Regions from separate parts of the Pectobacterium parmentieri genome, predicted to be linked through region 1. Evidence: predicted binding sites of a transcription regulator. Region 1 holds the regulator's gene; the other holds the start of a gene.

What was found. Region 1 encodes Fur, which represses iron uptake genes when iron is present. Its sites were predicted from a motif close to ATAATAATGAGAACNACTATCAA; they were not measured.
Region 2: the regulator Fur is predicted to act here: its motif matches at 6,308-6,330, upstream of fhuE (ferric-rhodotorulic acid/ferric-coprogen receptor FhuE).

What each region holds. Positions count from the first base shown of each region.
Region 1 is NZ_CP015749.1:707,419-716,379, reverse strand. It holds gene ybfF (esterase) at 1-360, shown strand, start outside; gene ybfE (LexA regulated protein) at 653-934, shown strand; gene A8F97_RS03065 (methyl-accepting chemotaxis protein) at 1,086-2,753, opposite strand; gene fldA (flavodoxin FldA) at 3,642-4,169, shown strand; gene fur (ferric iron uptake transcriptional regulator) at 4,499-4,948, shown strand; gene glnS (glutamine--tRNA ligase) at 5,006-6,664, opposite strand; gene nagE (N-acetylglucosamine-specific PTS transporter subunit IIBC) at 6,830-8,326, opposite strand; gene nagB (glucosamine-6-phosphate deaminase) at 8,686-8,961, shown strand, end outside.
Region 2 is NZ_CP015749.1:3,000,606-3,009,566, reverse strand. It holds gene A8F97_RS13700 (amino acid ABC transporter ATP-binding protein) at 1-77, opposite strand, end outside; gene A8F97_RS13695 (amino acid ABC transporter permease) at 77-790, opposite strand; gene A8F97_RS13690 (amino acid ABC transporter permease) at 787-1,536, opposite strand; gene A8F97_RS13685 (transporter substrate-binding domain-containing protein) at 1,539-2,390, opposite strand; gene A8F97_RS13680 (IclR family transcriptional regulator) at 2,568-3,353, shown strand; gene metC (cystathionine beta-lyase) at 3,540-4,709, shown strand; gene A8F97_RS13670 (CapA family protein) at 4,745-6,094, shown strand; gene fhuE (ferric-rhodotorulic acid/ferric-coprogen receptor FhuE) at 6,409-8,658, shown strand; gene A8F97_RS13660 (DUF2569 domain-containing protein) at 8,924-8,961, shown strand, end outside.

The DNA of each region.
Region 1 (8,961 bases):
GCAGGCCTGACATCACGAACCGAAGCAACCGCACTCATGCGCCAATATATAAAAGAAGAAGGCGTAATTCAGTTTTTGCTGAAATCCTTCCAGCAGGGAGAGTGGCGTTTTAACGTACCAGCCTTGTGGGATGAGTATGAAAACATTGTTGGCTGGCAAGAGGTTCCGGCTTGGCAAGGGCCAATATTATTCATCCGCGGCGGCGATTCCCCCTATCTGGACGATCGCTACCGTGATTCGCTGCTGCGTCAGTTCCCAGCGGCGCGGGCGCACGTTGTCAGCGGCGCGGGCCACTGGGTTCACTCAGAAAAACCCGATACCGTTTTGCGCGCTATCCACCGTTTTCTGGACGCGAATTAACCAGACCATACACACACTGGCGGATTCATGGCAACAGCGGCAGTTAACCGTTGTCGCCGCCAGTGTGGCTAGGGTATGATGGCGTTCGCAGTAGAGGGACGGCTGATTCAGCCACAAGTCATTGTAACCACTTCATCAAAGTGCACGCGTAATTCCCCGGCATGTTCCACAGATAGCCAAACCGCCCCCTGACAATCCTATTGCAGAGTGAGGGTAGGCATCGATTTTATCTGTAGGACAGAACGGGCAGTTCTGTGTATTTTGATCCGAATACCTTGCAGTATCATTACTTATGGCAAAAGAACAAACGGATCGCACTACACTGGATCTGTTCGCAGATGAGCGTCGTCCGGGCCGCCCCAAGACCAACCCGCTCACACGTGACGAACAACTAAGAATTAACAAGCGTAATCAACTACGTCGCGATAAAGTGCGTGGCTTACGCCGTGTTGAATTAAAGATTAACAGCGACGCTGTGGATATCCTGAACAGCCTTGCTGAACAGCGGAACATTAGCCGCAGTGAATTGATTGAAGAGATGTTGCTGGCACAGTTGGCCGAACAGCAGCCCTGATTGACGTAACGCGATATTCACATAGTGCGGTTTCATATTTTGCGCGGCGCCATCTCTGACGCCGCCTGAACATTCATCCGAGACTAAAAACACGCCACCGGATTAAAACAACACTGTTTTCTGATTAAAAATTTCCCGATTAAAACAACAGTTAGAATTTTTCCCAGTTGTCGCTACTGGCTGGCAGTGCTTTGCCTGCACGCGGGGCAATCACTGCCGCTTTTTGCACCGGTTTTGCAGCCACTTGCAGCGCTGACTGCGAATCGGACAGTTGGAACAGGGACACAGTCTGGTTCAACAGCGCCGCCTGCTCTTCCAGCGACAAGGCAGCCGAAGAGGCCTGTTCAACCAATGCCGCATTTTGCTGCGTTACGCTGTCCATTTCCGCCACTGCCTGACCAACCTGTGCGATGCCTTTGCTCTGTTCTTCAGATGCCGAGGCAATTTCACCCATAATATCTGTCACGTTAGTGACCGCGCGGACGATATCCTGCATGGTGTCGCCGGCATCGCTAACCAAATTGGAACCCGTATCCACACAGCGGACCGATTCAGAAATCAGCCCTTCAATCTCTTTCGCCGCCTGTGCACTACGCTGCGCCAGACTACGTACTTCTCCGGCTACCACGGCAAAACCACGGCCTTGTTCGCCCGCACGCGCCGCTTCTACCGCGGCGTTCAGCGCCAGAATGTTGGTCTGGAAAGCAATGCCGTTAATCACGGTGGTGATTTCTGCGATTTTTCTCGAACTGCCGGAGATTTCTGCCATGGTTTTCACCACGTTTTCGACGATCTGCCCACCCTTCTTCGCCGTTGTTGAGGCTTGCAATGCCAATTGGCTGGCGTGATTGGCATTTTCTGCGTTCTGTTTCACCGTCGCCGTCAGTTGCTCCATGCTGGCTGCCGTTTCTTCTAACGCAGAAGCCTGCTCTTCGGTACGTGATGACAGATCGTTATTACCCGCAGCAATCTCAGAAGCCCCCTGATAGATGGAGTCCGTGCTGTTTCTGATGGTGCTAACGGTGCTAGCCAAACTCCCCTGCATTTCACGCAGCAATGGAAATAGGCGGCCAACGCAGTTATTACCAAAGTCCAGAATCGGCTTGCCCAAGTGACCAGAAGCAATCACGCCAAAGTGATAGCGCAGGTCATTCAGCGGGCGAACCAAGCACACCACCAAATAACGGTCGGTCAGGAACAGCATGATAAGACCGATAAACAGCCCGCTCAGCAAAATGTTCTGTCCAACCGTGGTGATTTGTTCAAAGCGAACCCCCGCTGCAGCGAATTTCTCTGCGCTGGCGCTACTGAATGCGGATAGGGACGCGCCAAACTGACGGCTCAATGGCGGCACAATATTCTTGGCCTGATTTTGGTAATCGTCCAGCGCGTTGGCAACAGCCTTTTGATAAAGCGGTTCAACACCTTGAACAACCAGACTATTCCAGTCACGACTGACAGCCTGCACCAGAGCATTATCCAGACCCGCATGATCGATGGCATTAAACGCCACCAAATCAGACTTCAGTTTATCCAGCGCGACGAGAGCAGAGGCCTGCTCTTTATCAGCGGTAGCATTATCACCACTGCGACGCGCATCTACGGCACGCGCCAGACGGGTTACCATACGGAAGTATTGATCGTTGCCCTGGTTGATGAAATTCATGTTCTGAACCAGCAAGGTGCTGGTTTTTGAGGTTGTAGTCATCTCTTTAAAAGAGAACAGGGTATATATCGATACCCCCCCCCAAAGAACACAAAAAATGCCCAGCACCCATAGCATAGCGGTTCTGATGGCAATATTTTTAATAAGTCTCATAGCTCACTCCAAATCAGGAAAATGGTTAAAAAGATTTTTATCGCTAATCAACCAATATGAATCAGAAAATTCACACAATAAAACAGACCACTTCTCCCTAGCGTTCACATTTCACCGAGTCGAAAACTCAAAAACCACGCTAGTTCATCGGCTAAATACAGAGAATATTTAGCACTCTTGCTATATTTATTAATATAATTTTTCACACCGAGAATAAATTCGCCTATTTTTATAAATATACGTTTTTTAATCAGAGGGTTGAAAGCAAAGCGACTGCCACCCTACGTCCCTTGTGCGTTGGCGTGGATACACAGCCAGACGGAAAAGCAATTTAAACATCATTTTCATTTTATTCTTTAATATCAAAAGCTAAAGACTTTCTCTTCAAGGTTGCATCGTTTCAGCTACAAATGATTATAATTCTTATCTTCTTTGATTAGGAATATTCCCGAAAAATGTTACAAATCTTCAATTCAATAAAAACATTATCTTTTGTATGTATTTTAATTCTCCCTAAATAGAGATGTACCGTTCCGTGACTTTTATTTCTTAAAAAAAGAAGTCTGCTTTTAATTACAACTGAAAGGAAATGCAAAATAAAAACATCATTCATAAAAAATGAAACGTCGTTGCAAATAAATAACCTTCTGGTACTGGGCTATGCATGTCTAATCTCGGAAGGCAATATAACCATACTATTGACATGGATAATTTAGCGCCAGAAGAGATGCACTTCGCTCCTTTTATCGCCCTCCGCATTTTGCATGCTCTTGATTTACGCCTCTATACCGATACGAGTTTCTCCTAATGTGAGTGTCTGTTATTATTAGCAGATAAGTGGGTGAAACATTACACCATACCATTAGGAATCAAGGGGTTATTCAATTCATGGCACTCATCGGAATATTCTTTGGCAGTGATACCGGCAACACGGAAAACATCGCCAAAACGATCCAACAACAGTTAGGCACCAGCGTTGCTGATGTTCATGACATCGCCAAAAGCAGCAAAGAAGACCTGGAAGGTTTCGATATTCTGCTGTTAGGTATTCCAACCTGGTATTACGGTGAAGCTCAGTGCGATTGGGATGACTTCTTCCCTTCGTTGGAAGAGGTTGATTTCACCGGAAAATTGGTTGCTCTGTTTGGCTGTGGCGATCAGGAAGACTATGCAGAATACTTCTGTGATGCCATGGGAACTATTCGCGACATCATTGAGCCTCGCGGCGCGACGATTGTCGGCCACTGGCCAACAGAAGGCTATTATTTTGAAGCGTCTAAAGGACTTGCCGACGATAATCACTTCATTGGTTTGGCTATCGATGAAGACCGCCAGCCTGAATTGACCAGCGAGCGCGTGACGACGTGGGTGAAACAGATCGGCGATGAACTGAATCTGAAAGAGCTGGTTGGTTAAGCCATTTTGGCTCTGATAATCCCTATCAGAGCCAAAATAGTATCGATAGGTAAAACCTTTCATAATAATTGATACATTTTTTTAACTTCTATCAGTAAACCTGTACAATAATCCCATCGGTTTTATACGCGCTTTACCTTTTCCTCATTCATCAACAACGGATTGCGTTATATATCAGTAGTGTGAGTGGGGACAATATTGTTAACATTCCCTTGTTTTCATTTTGTATGCGCGGTTCTATAATTGAGACGCGTTTGCATTTTTTGAGCCGACCGATGTCATAGGCTAGGCAGCCTCCATTGATAAGTAAGCTACAGGACTAAACCCGCATGACTGACAACAATACCGCATTGAAGAAGGCCGGCTTGAAAGTCACTCTTCCAAGACTGAAAATACTGGAAGTGTTACAGGATCCTGTCTGTCATCACGTCAGTGCGGAAGATTTATACAAGAGACTGATTGATATGGGCGAAGAGATTGGTCTTGCTACCGTCTATCGCGTACTCAACCAGTTTGATGATGCAGGTATCGTAACCCGTCATAACTTCGAAGGTGGTAAATCCGTCTTTGAATTGACGCAGCAGCATCATCACGATCACTTAATTTGCCTCGACTGTGGCAAAGTCATTGAATTCCGCGATGAATCTATCGAAGCACGTCAGCGTGAGATCGCAGAAAGACACGGCATTAAATTGACCAACCACAGTTTGTATCTCTATGGGCATTGCAGTGAAGGGGATTGTCGAGAAGACGAAACCCTGCATGAGTCCACACGATAAATCGACCACATAAAAAAATAAAACCGCCGAGGCGGTTTTATTTTCTAACTCATGCCCTTAACCTACCCAGGTATCGCGCAGCCCGACCGTTCGGTTAAACACCAGATGGTCTGTACTGGAGTAAACGCGATCGGCACAGAAATAGCCTTCGCGCTCAAACTGATACGCTTTCTCTATTTCCGCCTGCGCCAAACTCGCTTCGACAAAGCCTCGCGTAACTTTCAGTGAGTCTGGGTTAATCGTCGACAGGAAGTCATCCGCCGCGCCAGGATTTGCCACACTGAATAAACGATCGTACAAACGGAATTCTGCTGGCACGCCATGCGCCGCGGAGACCCAGTGGATAACCCCCTTCACTTTACGGCCGTCAGCCGGATCTTTGCTCAGCGTTTCCGCATCATAACTACAATAGATCGTGGAGATGGTGCCCTGCTCGTCTTTTTCAATGCGATCAGCTTTGATCACATAGGCATTACGCAAACGAACTTCTTTACCCAACACCAGACGTTTGTACTGTTTGTTAGCTTCTTCACGGAAGTCAGCGCGATCGATGTAAACTTCACGGCTGAATGCCACCTGACGCGAGCCCATTTCCGGCTTATTAGGATGGTTCGGCATCGCAACAAACTCTTCGTGCTCAGCGGGCAGGTTCTCGATCACGACTTTGACTGGATCTAACACTGCCATCGCACGCGGAGCATTCTCATTCAGATCGTCACGGATGCAGGATTCAAGCGCGGCCATTTCCACGTTATTGTCCTGCTTCGTTACGCCGATGCGCACACAAAATTCACGGACGGAAGCCGCACTATAGCCACGACGACGCAGGCCTGAGATAGTCGGCATACGCGGGTCATCCCATCCTTCAACCACATTTTCCACAACCAGTTGGTTCAGCTTACGCTTGGACATAATCGCGTATTCGAGATTGAGGCGGGAGAATTCGTACTGGCGTGGATGGCAAGGAATCGTGATGTTATCCAGCACCCAGTCGTACAGACGACGATTATCCTGGAATTCCAACGTACATAGAGAATGCGTGATCCCTTCCAGCGCATCGGAAATGCAGTGGGTGAAGTCATACATCGGGTAGATGCACCACTTATTGCCCGTCTGGTGGTGATCGGAGAACTTAATGCGATACAGCACCGGATCGCGCATCACGATAAAGGATGATGCCATATCGATTTTTGCACGCAGACAAGCAGTACCTTCAGCAAACCCGCCGTTACGCATTTTTTCAAATAGCGCCAGGTTTTCCTGCACGGTACGGTCACGATAAGGGCTGTTTTTGCCCGGTGCCGTCAACGTACCACGGTATTCGCGAATCTGATCGGCGGTCAGCTCATCAACGTAAGCCAGCCCTTTACCGATCAGCTCAACCGCATAAGCGTGCAGTTGATCAAAATAATCAGAAGAATAACGAACGTTACCGCTCCATGAAAAACCCAGCCACTCGACGTCACGTTTGATCGACTCAACGTATTCGATATCTTCTTTTACCGGATTGGTGTCGTCAAAACGCAGGTTGCATTGCCCTTGATAGTCACGCGCGATACCAAAATTCAGGCAAATAGATTTGGCATGCCCAATATGCAGATAACCATTCGGCTCTGGCGGAAAACGTGTCTGAATACGGTCATGCTTACCAGACGCCAGATCTTCATCAATAATCTGACGGATAAAGTTAGTCGGGCGGGCTTCAGCCTCACTCATTCTTCATTCCTCAATGCTAAAACGACGTATAACCGACAATGATCCAACAAGCTACGCTGGGAAACAACCGTTAATTATTCATAACGAAAAAAAGGGGCGAGATTGCTATCTCACCCCCTCAGTTTCATCGATATAACACGGCGTTACACAAGCATCGTCATTATATTACGCCTTGTCATACTCCGCTTTCAGCGCCGTTGCGATCGACTCAGCCTGCGTGCCCACAACAATCTGTACGCTTTGTTTATTCAGGCGAATAACACCCGCAGCGCCAAGACGTTTCGCCTGTGCATCATCAACCAGAGAGGAATCAACCACGTTCAAACGCAAACGTGTGATACAGGCATCGATGCCAACCAGGTTGGCTTTACCGCCAAGTGCCTGTAAATATCCCTGTGCCAACGCCGCCGTATCGTTTGACTTCTTGCCCACAGACGCTTTAATCACGTCATAGCCATCTGCCTCACTACCGCTTACCGCCAGCTCACGTCCCGGCGTTAACAGATTGAAGCGAGTGATGGTAAAGCGGAACACCACGTAGTAAATGACGAAGAATACCAGCCCCTGCGCTATCAACATGTACCACTGGGTTGCCAGCGGATTACGTGAAGACAGCACCATATCCACCAGACCGGCACTGAAACCAAAACCGGCGATCCACTGCATACTGGCTGCAATAAAGACGGAAAAACCTGTCAGTAACGCATGCAGGAAATACAGCACTGGCGCGACAAACATAAACGAAAATTCCAGCGGCTCGGTGATCCCGGTAAAGAATGAAGCAAATGCCGCCGCCAACATAATCCCGGCCACTTTGCTTTTGTTCTCTGGGCGCGCGCAGTGGTAAATCGCTAGCGCAGCGCCCGGCAGGCCGAACATCATAATCGGGAAGAAGCCCGCCTGATAACGCCCAGTGATCCCAACGATGGCTTTACCAGAATCGATAGACTGTTGGCCTGCCAGGAAGTTAGGAATATCGTTGATACCTGCGACATCAAACCAGAACACAGAATTCAGCGCATGGTGTAATCCAACAGGGATCAGTAAGCGGTTAAAGAAAGCATAAACCCCAGCACCAGCCGACCCTAACTGTTGAATATGTTCACCAAACGACACCAGCGCATTGTAAATGACTGGCCAGACGTACATTAAAATGAACGCCACCAGAATCATCAGGAAAGAAACCAGAATCGGTACCAAACGCCGCCCACTGAAGAAAGAGAGCGCTTTAGGCAATTCAACCTGGCTGAAACGGTTATACAGTTCGGCGGACATCACACCGACGATAATCCCGATGAACTGGTTTTCAATCTTACCAAACGCAGCCGGCACCAGTTCAACGGGAATTCGTTGAATCATAGCGACCACGGCGGGTGAACACAGTGTAGTCAGCACCAGATAACCAACAAAACCGGTCAAGGCGGCCGCACCATCCTTATCTTTCGACATGCCGTAAGCGACACCGACCGCAAACAGCACCGCCATATGTCCAATGATCGCCTCACCCGATTTAATGAGAAGCGCCGCCAACGCGTTTTCACTTCCCCAGCCAACCGGATCAATCCAATAACCTATCCCCATCAGGATAGCGGCAGCAGGCAGCGTCGCGACAGGCACCATCAATGCCCGGCCGACTTTTTGTAAATAGCTCAGAATACTCACTTTTCCCTCTCTTACCTTTGTGAGGTAAATGAAATGTTGTGGGGCAAACAAACCTGCCAATAAATTTCACTGCCAAAAATTTCACTGTCGAACAGTTTCATTGTCGAAAAACCATGACCCGCGGTGGTTCTTAGGGACAGTGTAAGAAAAATAATTCGCTACACAAATTAAACCCCATAATTATGTGATAAAAATCACCAAAAAACTGCATACGAAAACTTTATATCTGAATAAAACCCCAACTTATTTCAAGATTAAAAAAAACGGAGTAGACTAATTTTAATGCATAGACAACGCGCGTCACTGGCGCGACTTACGCGATAACGAATTTAATCCCACTAGAAATCAGGAGAGCGCCGATGAGACTCATCCCTTTAACTACCGCCGCAGACGTCGGAAAATGGGCCGCCCACTACATCGTTGAGAAAATTAACGCTTTCAAACCCAGCGCGGAGCGCCCTTTTATTCTTGGCTTACCGACAGGTAGCTCACCACAGGAAGCCTATAAATCGCTGGTCGCCATGCACAAAGCCGGTCTGGTGAGCTTCAAATACGTTGTGACTTTCAATATGGATGAATACGTCGGCCTGCCAACCGATCACCCGGAAAGCTATCATACCTTTATGCATCAAAAT
Region 2 (8,961 bases), 2.3 Mb from region 1:
AGCACGTTTGTTTTGCCGAAGGATTTATGAACATCGGTGAGGATTACCTGTGCAGGCAGCGTGTGCGTATCAGTCATCAGCGGGTTCCAAATTGCCACGTCCGTTCTAAACGGCGTGAAAATAACGAGATCGGAAAAACAAAAGCAAAAAAGAGGATCAGCGTAATGCTATAGGCTGGCAGAATCAGGCCGGGGCGTGTTTCCGTGGTCAGAATCGTTTGGGTGATCGTCATGACTTCCTGTACGCCAACCACATTAGCCAGCGACGTTGCCATAACCACTGAGCAATACAGGTTCATGGTGGGAGGCACCATTTGGCGTATCGCCTGCGGTAAAATGATCGTGAGCGTGGTGCGAACGGTGCCGAAGGCGAGGGCAGCGGCCGCTTCCCACTGGGTGGTGGGTATGGATTTCAGCCCGCCGCGCACAATCTCCGAGGTATAACCACTGACGGGGATAGCCAGCGCCACAACGGCTTTTACCCAGTCTGGAAAACTGAACCACGTGCCTGCAATCTTGATCTCAAACGGCAGCAGGAACATCACATAAAACATGATGACCAGCCAGGGACTGTTGCGAAAGAATAATGTCAGAATGCGGGCAGGCAGTCGGATAATCGCAAGGTTAGCCATTTGTGCCGCACCCAGCAGTGTACCGGCCAACATGCCAATCGCCATACTCAGAACCGAGATGAGCAAGTTGAGCCCAAACCCTTTCAGGATCAGCGGTAGCCAGGGGAGCAATACTGCGAAAGCGCTGCCTGCTGGAAAAATTGCGTCTATGATCGTCATCGTCCTAGCCCCGGTACTTTTAGCCAACGCTCCAGCAGTTTCACCAACAGCGTGAATATGCCCATTAACCCCAGATAGCTGAGTAGTACCACGTTCATCATTTCGAGCACGTTAAAGTGTTCCGTCCAGATTTCATGCGCCACATACAAGGCTTCTGGTACTGCTATGGCATAAGCAAGCGCAGTGCTCTTGACGATCTGAGCCATGTTATTGCCCAAGGCAGGCAGACTGGTGCGAAAAGCCAGCGGTAAAATGATATGAATCATGGCACGGGTGCGGTTGTAACCGAGGGATTCTGCCGCTTCGACAGTGGTTCTCGGCACGGCTTCAATGCCTGCTCGCAGGATTTCAGCGACAAATGCGCCATATTGCAGCGACAGAGCGATAACCACGAATTGAAACGGCGATACCAGCGGTAGTTCGCCGTTTTGTCCGTAAGTGGAAAGGTGAAAGTAAGAGCCGATACCAAAGAATAAAAAGTACAGTTGGGCGAGCCCCGGCGTATTACGAAATAATTCGACATAGGCCGTGACCAGCCAGCGCAAAGGCCGCAGGTTGGACTGTCTGGCAAACACGCACAGGAACCCAATGAGCATTGAGCCGAGTAGTGACCAGACCGCCAACTCAACGGCAAGGGTAAGCCCGGTAAGGTATTTTTGGGCTTCCCATGCGTTGTAAAATACCGAAAAGTTCCAGCCGGTCTGCTCGTAGAGCGCTTTAAACCCATCGGCGATAAATGACATCATTGTTATAGCTTAATGGCTTCTTCGTGGGCTTTTACTGCAAACGGTGCCGGTTTTAGGCCCCATTTTTTCGCCAGTTCAATGATGGTGCCTTGCTTGTTCCAGTCTTTGATCACGCTGGAAATGAATTGAGTAAACTGTGGTTCGTTAAAGCGAACCGCCAGACCCCACGGGCCTTCGGTAAACGGTGTCAGATTTTGAATGAAGTAATCTTTCCAGATGCCTTCTTTGTCGTTAAGAAAACGCGCCTGGAGATAGCTGTCATCGGATACGAGTGCGGCGCAGCGTCCGTCACGTAAGGATTGATCGACTTCTTGCTGAGTCTGGAAAGCAACGATGTTGGCACCAAATTTCTGTTCTAACGGTACGTTCCAGCTCGATCCTTGGTTGCTACAAATCGCTTTGCCTTTCACTTCTTCCCAGTTCGAGAAGGTTACGCCTTTCTTCGTCAGCAGCGCTGGACCCGCGGCGTAATAGTAAGGTTCGACAAATTGTACTAACTTCTTGCGCTCTTCACTGACCGTCAATGAAGTAAACAGAATGTCGCATTTGCCCTGTTGCAGGAATTGCACGCGGTTTGCGGGCAAAACAGGAACCAGATCCACTTTGACCGTTTTACCCAGTTGCGTGGACAGCCGTTGAGTAAAGTCATTCAGCAGATCGATGTGCAGACCTTTGGTTTCTCCCGAGGACTCCAGGAAGGCCAGTGGTGGATTATTGACGTTAGTACAGACCGAAATCACGCCGCGATCGGCAATTTTTTCCAGCACATCAGCGTGGGCAATCGTGGGAATAAATGATGCGGCTAGCGCAACACCACTCAATGTCATCAGAGAACTCAGTGTTGTTTTTGACATATGATCAATTTACCTTAGTTAAGATAAGAGCCTCTGATATATTTTGCTCACGAGGCAGCCCAAAGATAGAGGGAAATGTAGGGGTAACTGCCATTTTGTGTCAATAAAATCAACATTCGATTAAGTTGTATATATATCAACTTTTTGCATATGCCCGTTAATAGAGAGAATGGAAACGTGAAAACCCGCAACGTCCAGCCTGTGACGAACGCAACTGAAGAGGCGACTCGAACCGAAAGCGTGAAAGGGGAGCTTAAGACGCTGACAAAAGGCCTGGCGGCGCTTGATTTGCTGATACATAACCAAACGGTGCGAACCAGCGATGTCGCCGATGTGCTTGCGATAGATAAAAGTAGTGCATCACGTATTCTGCAAACGCTGGCTCAGGCGGGCTATGCGCAATCCGGCGAACGTCGCAGCTTTATGCTCGGGCCCAAATTGGCTGAGCGGCCGAATACCGTGCGCCCGCAGAAAAGCCTGCGCGTGTGTGCCCGGCCGGTTCTGGAACGTTTATCTGCCCGTACCGGAGAAGCGGTACATTTATCGATTCTGGCAGACGAACAGGTTTTGTACCTGGATACGATCGAATCCCGCTACTCTTTGCGGGTTGATAGCCGTCCCGGTACTTTGGCTCCCTTGGCGTACACGGCGATTGGCCGGATTTTTCTGGCACTGGCGGATGCACCATTACCCGAACAATTGCATGCGCAAACGGAGCATACCATCACCGATCCACGTCTCTTTCAGATAGCGCTGCAGACTATCGCACAGCAGGGTTACGCACTGCATGATGAAGAGTTTCATTTGGGAATTCGCGGTGCGGCGGCACCGTTGTTCGACCGTAACGGTTACGTCATTGGGGCTGTTGGCGTTTCAGGTCCAACTGTCCGTATTCGCACCGAAGACCTTGATGCATTGGGGATACTGGTGCGTGAAGAAGCGAATAAATTTATCATGGAATAATTGAATGTGGCCGCTTATGTCGGCATGTCTCTCACCATGCGGCATCAGGATAAGGTTAATTCGGAATATGATGTAATATTGCTGTATATGAAAAATACGAGATAGTTGTTGATTTAGGGATGGGTTGCGGCAGACTGGTAAAAAGAGAGGAATCGGGCCAGCCCATCAACGAGAACACGATTTATCATGAAACCTGAAACGAAGGTTATCCATGCCGGACGCCATCCAGACGATTTTCTTGGCACGGTTAATACACCGGTCTACCGTACATCCACGGTGATTTGCGGGTCGATGGCGGAATGGGATAATAAGCAACGGCAGCAAACATCTTTCGATGAGCCAGAACTTTTCTACGGCCGACACGGCACGCCAACCAGTAAGTCGTTGCAAGAGGCCATCGCCGAGTTGGAAGGTGGCTATAAATCTTTTGTTTATCCTTCCGGTGTTTCTGCGTGTACCACGGCCATTTTGGCTTTTACTTCGGCAGATGATCATGTGCTGGTGCCTGACAGCGTTTATGGTCCGGTGCGCCAAATTGCTGGCACGTTGCTGAAAAGATTTCGCATCAACGTTGAGTTCTACGATCCTGCACTTGGCGCGGATATTGAAAAATTATTCCGCCCTGAGACTCGATTGGTATACACCGAAGCGCCAGGTTCAATGACGTTTGAAATGCAGGATATTCCCGCCATCGCCGAGGTTGCTCATCGGCATGACGCAATTGTGGTAATGGATAACACCTGGGCTAGTCCGCTGTATTTTCAACCCTTTACTAAAGGTGTAGATATCTCTATTCAGGCGGCGACAAAATATATTGTCGGTCATTCTGATGTCATGATGGGGATTGTTACCGCCACCGAAGCCACCTACCAACGTCTAAAATCGACTACGCATGAGCTGGGTTTACTTGCCAGCCCTGATGATTGCTATCTGGCGCAGCGTGGTTTACGCACGCTGCATGTCCGTCTGGAACGCCATTATCAAACAGGGCTTCGGCTTGCCGAATTTATTGCCCGTCAGCCGGAAGTTGCTCGGGTCATTCACCCAGCATTACCCAGCGATCCGGGATATGCCTTGTGGAAACGTGATTTCACGGGGGCATCAGGGCTCTTTGCGTTTGCGCTTCACCCCGAGCTAAGTCACAAGCGTACTGCGTTTGTTGAAGCGCTCACCTTGTTTGGCATTGGCGGATCCTGGGGAGGCTACGAAAGTCTGATCTTGCCACTAAACCCTGTCCGATCGGTTCACCCTGATGCGCATCCCGGCACGCTGCTGCGTATCCACGCGGGATTAGAGAGTGTGGACGATCTGTTGGCCGATCTGGAACGGGCTTTTGCCCTTATTCGGCAAGCTTAGCCTTCCATTCGGGTTATCCCATCGAACGACACATCATGCTAAAAGAGAGTCATGCTATGCGAATTATTGCCTGTGGGGATTTACTGTTTTCCAGCCGCAATCTGGCTGCGCGAGTAGACAAAAACATCGTTGACCAACTTGCGGCGGCGGATGCGGTTTTCGCTAATGCTGAGTTTTGTTGCCCAAAACCCACCACACCACCTGCGGCGGGTCGTGGCTATATCACGGCGGTGAGGCAGGCAACGCTGGATGAGTTTGTTGATTTGAATATCAAGCTGGTTTCTTTTGCTAACAACCACACGGGTGATTTTGGCTGGGAAGGCGTCGTTGATACGATCGACGCGGCAGAAGAACGCGGGCTGATTCATTGTGGTGTGGGGCGTAACCTTGATGACGCCCGCGCTGCGCGGTTCCTCGATACGCCAAAAGGGCGGGTCGGCGTGGTGGCTGTCAGCAGCACCCGTTCGGAAGTCTTTGCCGCAAGTGTCGCAGGGGGAAGTGTGGTGGCACGTCCCGGCCTCAACCCGCTGCGCTGGGGGCGAGCTTACGTGTTGCCGGATAAGGAGTTTGAGCAACTGCAGGAGATCACTGAACTGCTAGGTGTTGCTGCCAGCAACCGTGAAGGAGCCCGAATTGAAGTGATGGCGGATCAGGGACCCGATCGTTTCAAATTTGGCTCGTTGTTTGAAAGTTCGATACCAATAGAGCGTGGCGAGCAAGCTTATGTTCGCACATTTATGAATGAAGAAGATTGTGCCGCGATTCTTAAAAGCGTGCGCGATGCAGCAAATCGTTCCGATGTCGCCATCGTCAGCCTGCATACGCATGAAGGGGAAGGTGATGGTTGGTATGCGCCACATCCACCTGAATTTATCGAAGATTTTGCTCACCGGGCCATTGATGCTGGCGCATCGGCAGTGGTGGGACATGGTGCGCACTTCCTGCGTGGCGTGGAAATTTATAACAAACGTCCGATTTTTTACAATCTGGGTAGCCTGCTGATGGAGTTTGAAGCGGGTGAATCGATTATCGCGCCAGAAATGTACACCGCCTATGGTTACGATCACGATGCACGCCCTTCCGATTTGCACCGGGCACGAGCAAAAGATCGGGAAGGTAACTTTATTGGCTTCAATGCCGAATCACGTTTCTCCAAAAATTGTGCCGCGCTGTTGGATTACGCCGATGGGGCGCTACAGTTCAAATTACTTCCGCTCGATCTGGGTATGAACCGTGAGCGCCCACTCGATCGTGGTTTACCTGTTACGGTGTCTGCGGCTCTTGGGCATGAAATCGCGGCAGATCTGACGCGTATGAGCGCTCGTTATGGCACGGTATTACGTTATGACGAGGATCTTGGGACGATCGCGATTGAAAAGGCTTAGCTCGTAATCCCCTGTCAGCCTATGCCTCATAAAGGAGGCATAGGTGAATATTTTCCGCTAGCCTTTCCTCTATGCCGCGACTTTCTCGCTTTACTGAGCGGCTTAAACCTCTCAAATGTTTCTTTTTTAACAATGCCTCGTTAACGATATGGTGAATTGTTCTTTTTTATCTATATGTATTTTAATGGAATTAATCGTTTTGTTGAAATGGAAATAATAACGCGTATAGTTATCATTTACCTTTCTGTGCAAATGTTGACAAAACACGCCTCAGCATCTCGCCAAAATTACCATCAGTTAACCGAGGATATACCATGTCTTTTGGAGTTACTCGCGCCGGAAAAATGCGCGTTTGTGATTCTTCGCTGGCCGGAACAAAACCATTCGGAGTCTCCCTTCTCGCCCTGTTGATTTCTGCCTCTTTCCTACCTGCTCAGGCTGTTGCCGAAGAAAATCCTGCTTCAGGCGATACGCTTGTCGTTAGCGCGAATGCAAATGCTAATGCTAATGCAGAGGCCAGCGACCCGCAGGATTACAGCGTGAAAGTCACTAACGCCGGAACCAAAATGACGCTGACGCCGCGCGATATTCCGCAGTCGGTGAGTGTCATCAGTAAGCAGCGTATCGAAGATCAGAACCTGCAAACGATTGGTGAGGTAATGGCGAACACGACAGGTGTGTCCTCTAAAATTATCGACTCAGAACGTGTGACGTATTTCTCTCGCGGTTTCCGTATCACTAACTACCTGTTCGACGATATTCCAACGGTCGTGAACGAAATTTGGGATTTTGGTGATTCAGGCTCAGACACAGCGATCTATGACCGTATTGAAGTCGTGCGCGGGGCTACGGGGTTAATGACGGGAACGGGTAACCCTTCTGCTGCCGTGAATATGGTACGCAAACATGCGGACAGTCGCGAGTTTAAGGGCTCTGTGTCGGGTAGTTATGGTTCTTGGGATAAACAGCGGATGGTGGCCGATCTGTCTGCGCCGCTGACGGAGTCTGGCAATGTGCGCGGGCGTGTAATTGCGGGCTATCAGGATAACGACACTTGGCTCGATCGTTACCACGGCCGCAAAAAATTCCTCTACGGCGTGATTGATGCTGATGTAACAGAATCCACCACGTTATCGCTTGGTTATAATTATCAGGAAAGCAATACAGATAGCCCAACCTGGGGTGGTTTGCCAACATGGTTTACCGATGGCAGTCCCACTAATTTTGGGCACAAATTTAACTCCGCACCGAACTGGAGCTATTCCGATAAAACGTCGAGAAAAGTGTTTGCCGATCTGACTCAGCGTTTTGATAATGGCTGGCAGGTGCGTATGAATGGGACGCACGGCGAAACCAACTTCGATTCCAAGCTGATGTATGCCAATGGTTTCCCCGATAAAGATACCGGAATACTTGTTGATCCGTCTGGCGCTAATGTTGGTGCTTACGGTGGATGGAACAAAGGAACCCGTAAAGTTGATGCGATTGACACCTATGCTTCTGGCCCGTTCGAGCTATTAGGACGCCAGCATGAGCTGGTGGTTGGCGGCAGCTATACTCGACAGCGTAGCCAGTTCTATAACACGCAATCCACGATCAGCCCGACTGATATGGGCAATTACTACAACTGGAATGGCAATATTGCCGATCCTACATGGGGATCTTGGGTTGATAACACTTTTGTGCCGGGAGTCTGGGCGGATTATGAACATTCAACCACACGCCAAAAATCACTCTATGCGTCGGCGCGCTTCTCTCTGGCCGATCCGCTGCATCTGATTGCTGGCGCGCGTTATACTGACTGGAGCATCATGGGGTCGACGGGTGATACCAGCAATAATCGTGTGACGCCTTATGTTGGTCTGGTTTATGACATCAACGATACCTGGTCGACGTATGCCAGCTACACCGATATCTTCCAACCGCAAACGCAAAAAGATATTAATAAAAAATATCTGTCTCCGACTACAGGTAAAAACTACGAAACGGGTGTTAAGGGAGACTGGTATAACAGCCGCCTGACGGCCTCGGTATCAATCTTCCGTATTGAGCAGGATAACCTAGGACAATCAACGGGAATCGCGATCCCCGGAGGTGGCGGTGAGTTTGCCTACCGTACAGTTGATGGTGTTGTCAGCAAAGGTATTGAATTTGAAGTCAACGGCGCGGTGACGGATAATCTGCAAATGACGTTTGGTGGTTCTCGCTATGTGGTTGACGATCAAGATGGTAAGTCAGTCAACCCAGAACAGCCGCGCACGTCGCTCAAGCTGTTTACTCGCTACCAGTTGCCAGTGCTGCCGGAATTAACCGTTGGCGGCGGTGTTAACTGGCAAAATGGTATCTGGCAGGAAGGTTCTGGCCCGCAAAACACAACGTTGCGTGCCGAACAAGGTAGCTACGCGCTGGTTAACCTGTTTGGCCGTTATCAGGTGACCAAGCAGTTGGCAGTTCAGGCCAATATCAACAACCTGTTTGATAAAGAGTACAGCGACTACCTTGCGCCTTATGCCGTGTATGGTGCGCCGCGCAGCGTCTCAATGACGGTCAACTATGCGTTCTAGTTCGCTGTTCTGAATTGATTCTAGTGACTTGCCCGACGGCGCAGTGAGCTGCTGTCGGGAATAATGATAGCGCCCGTTGCCTCAATGACATAGGCGCTTTTTCTTTTGGCTCTGTAAGATATTTTCGACACTCACCTGAGTACGTGCTACCTGAGTGGATGGTGGAGTAGGGTTAACATTGGCTCGGGGATAGGCGACAATAACGGGCTATGTCGGGGCGGGGAACCGTTTTTTTCTTTTAGAACATTTTTACAGGAATTAAGAAATGAAGTGCCTGAATTGCGAGAACGATGCGCAAAAAGA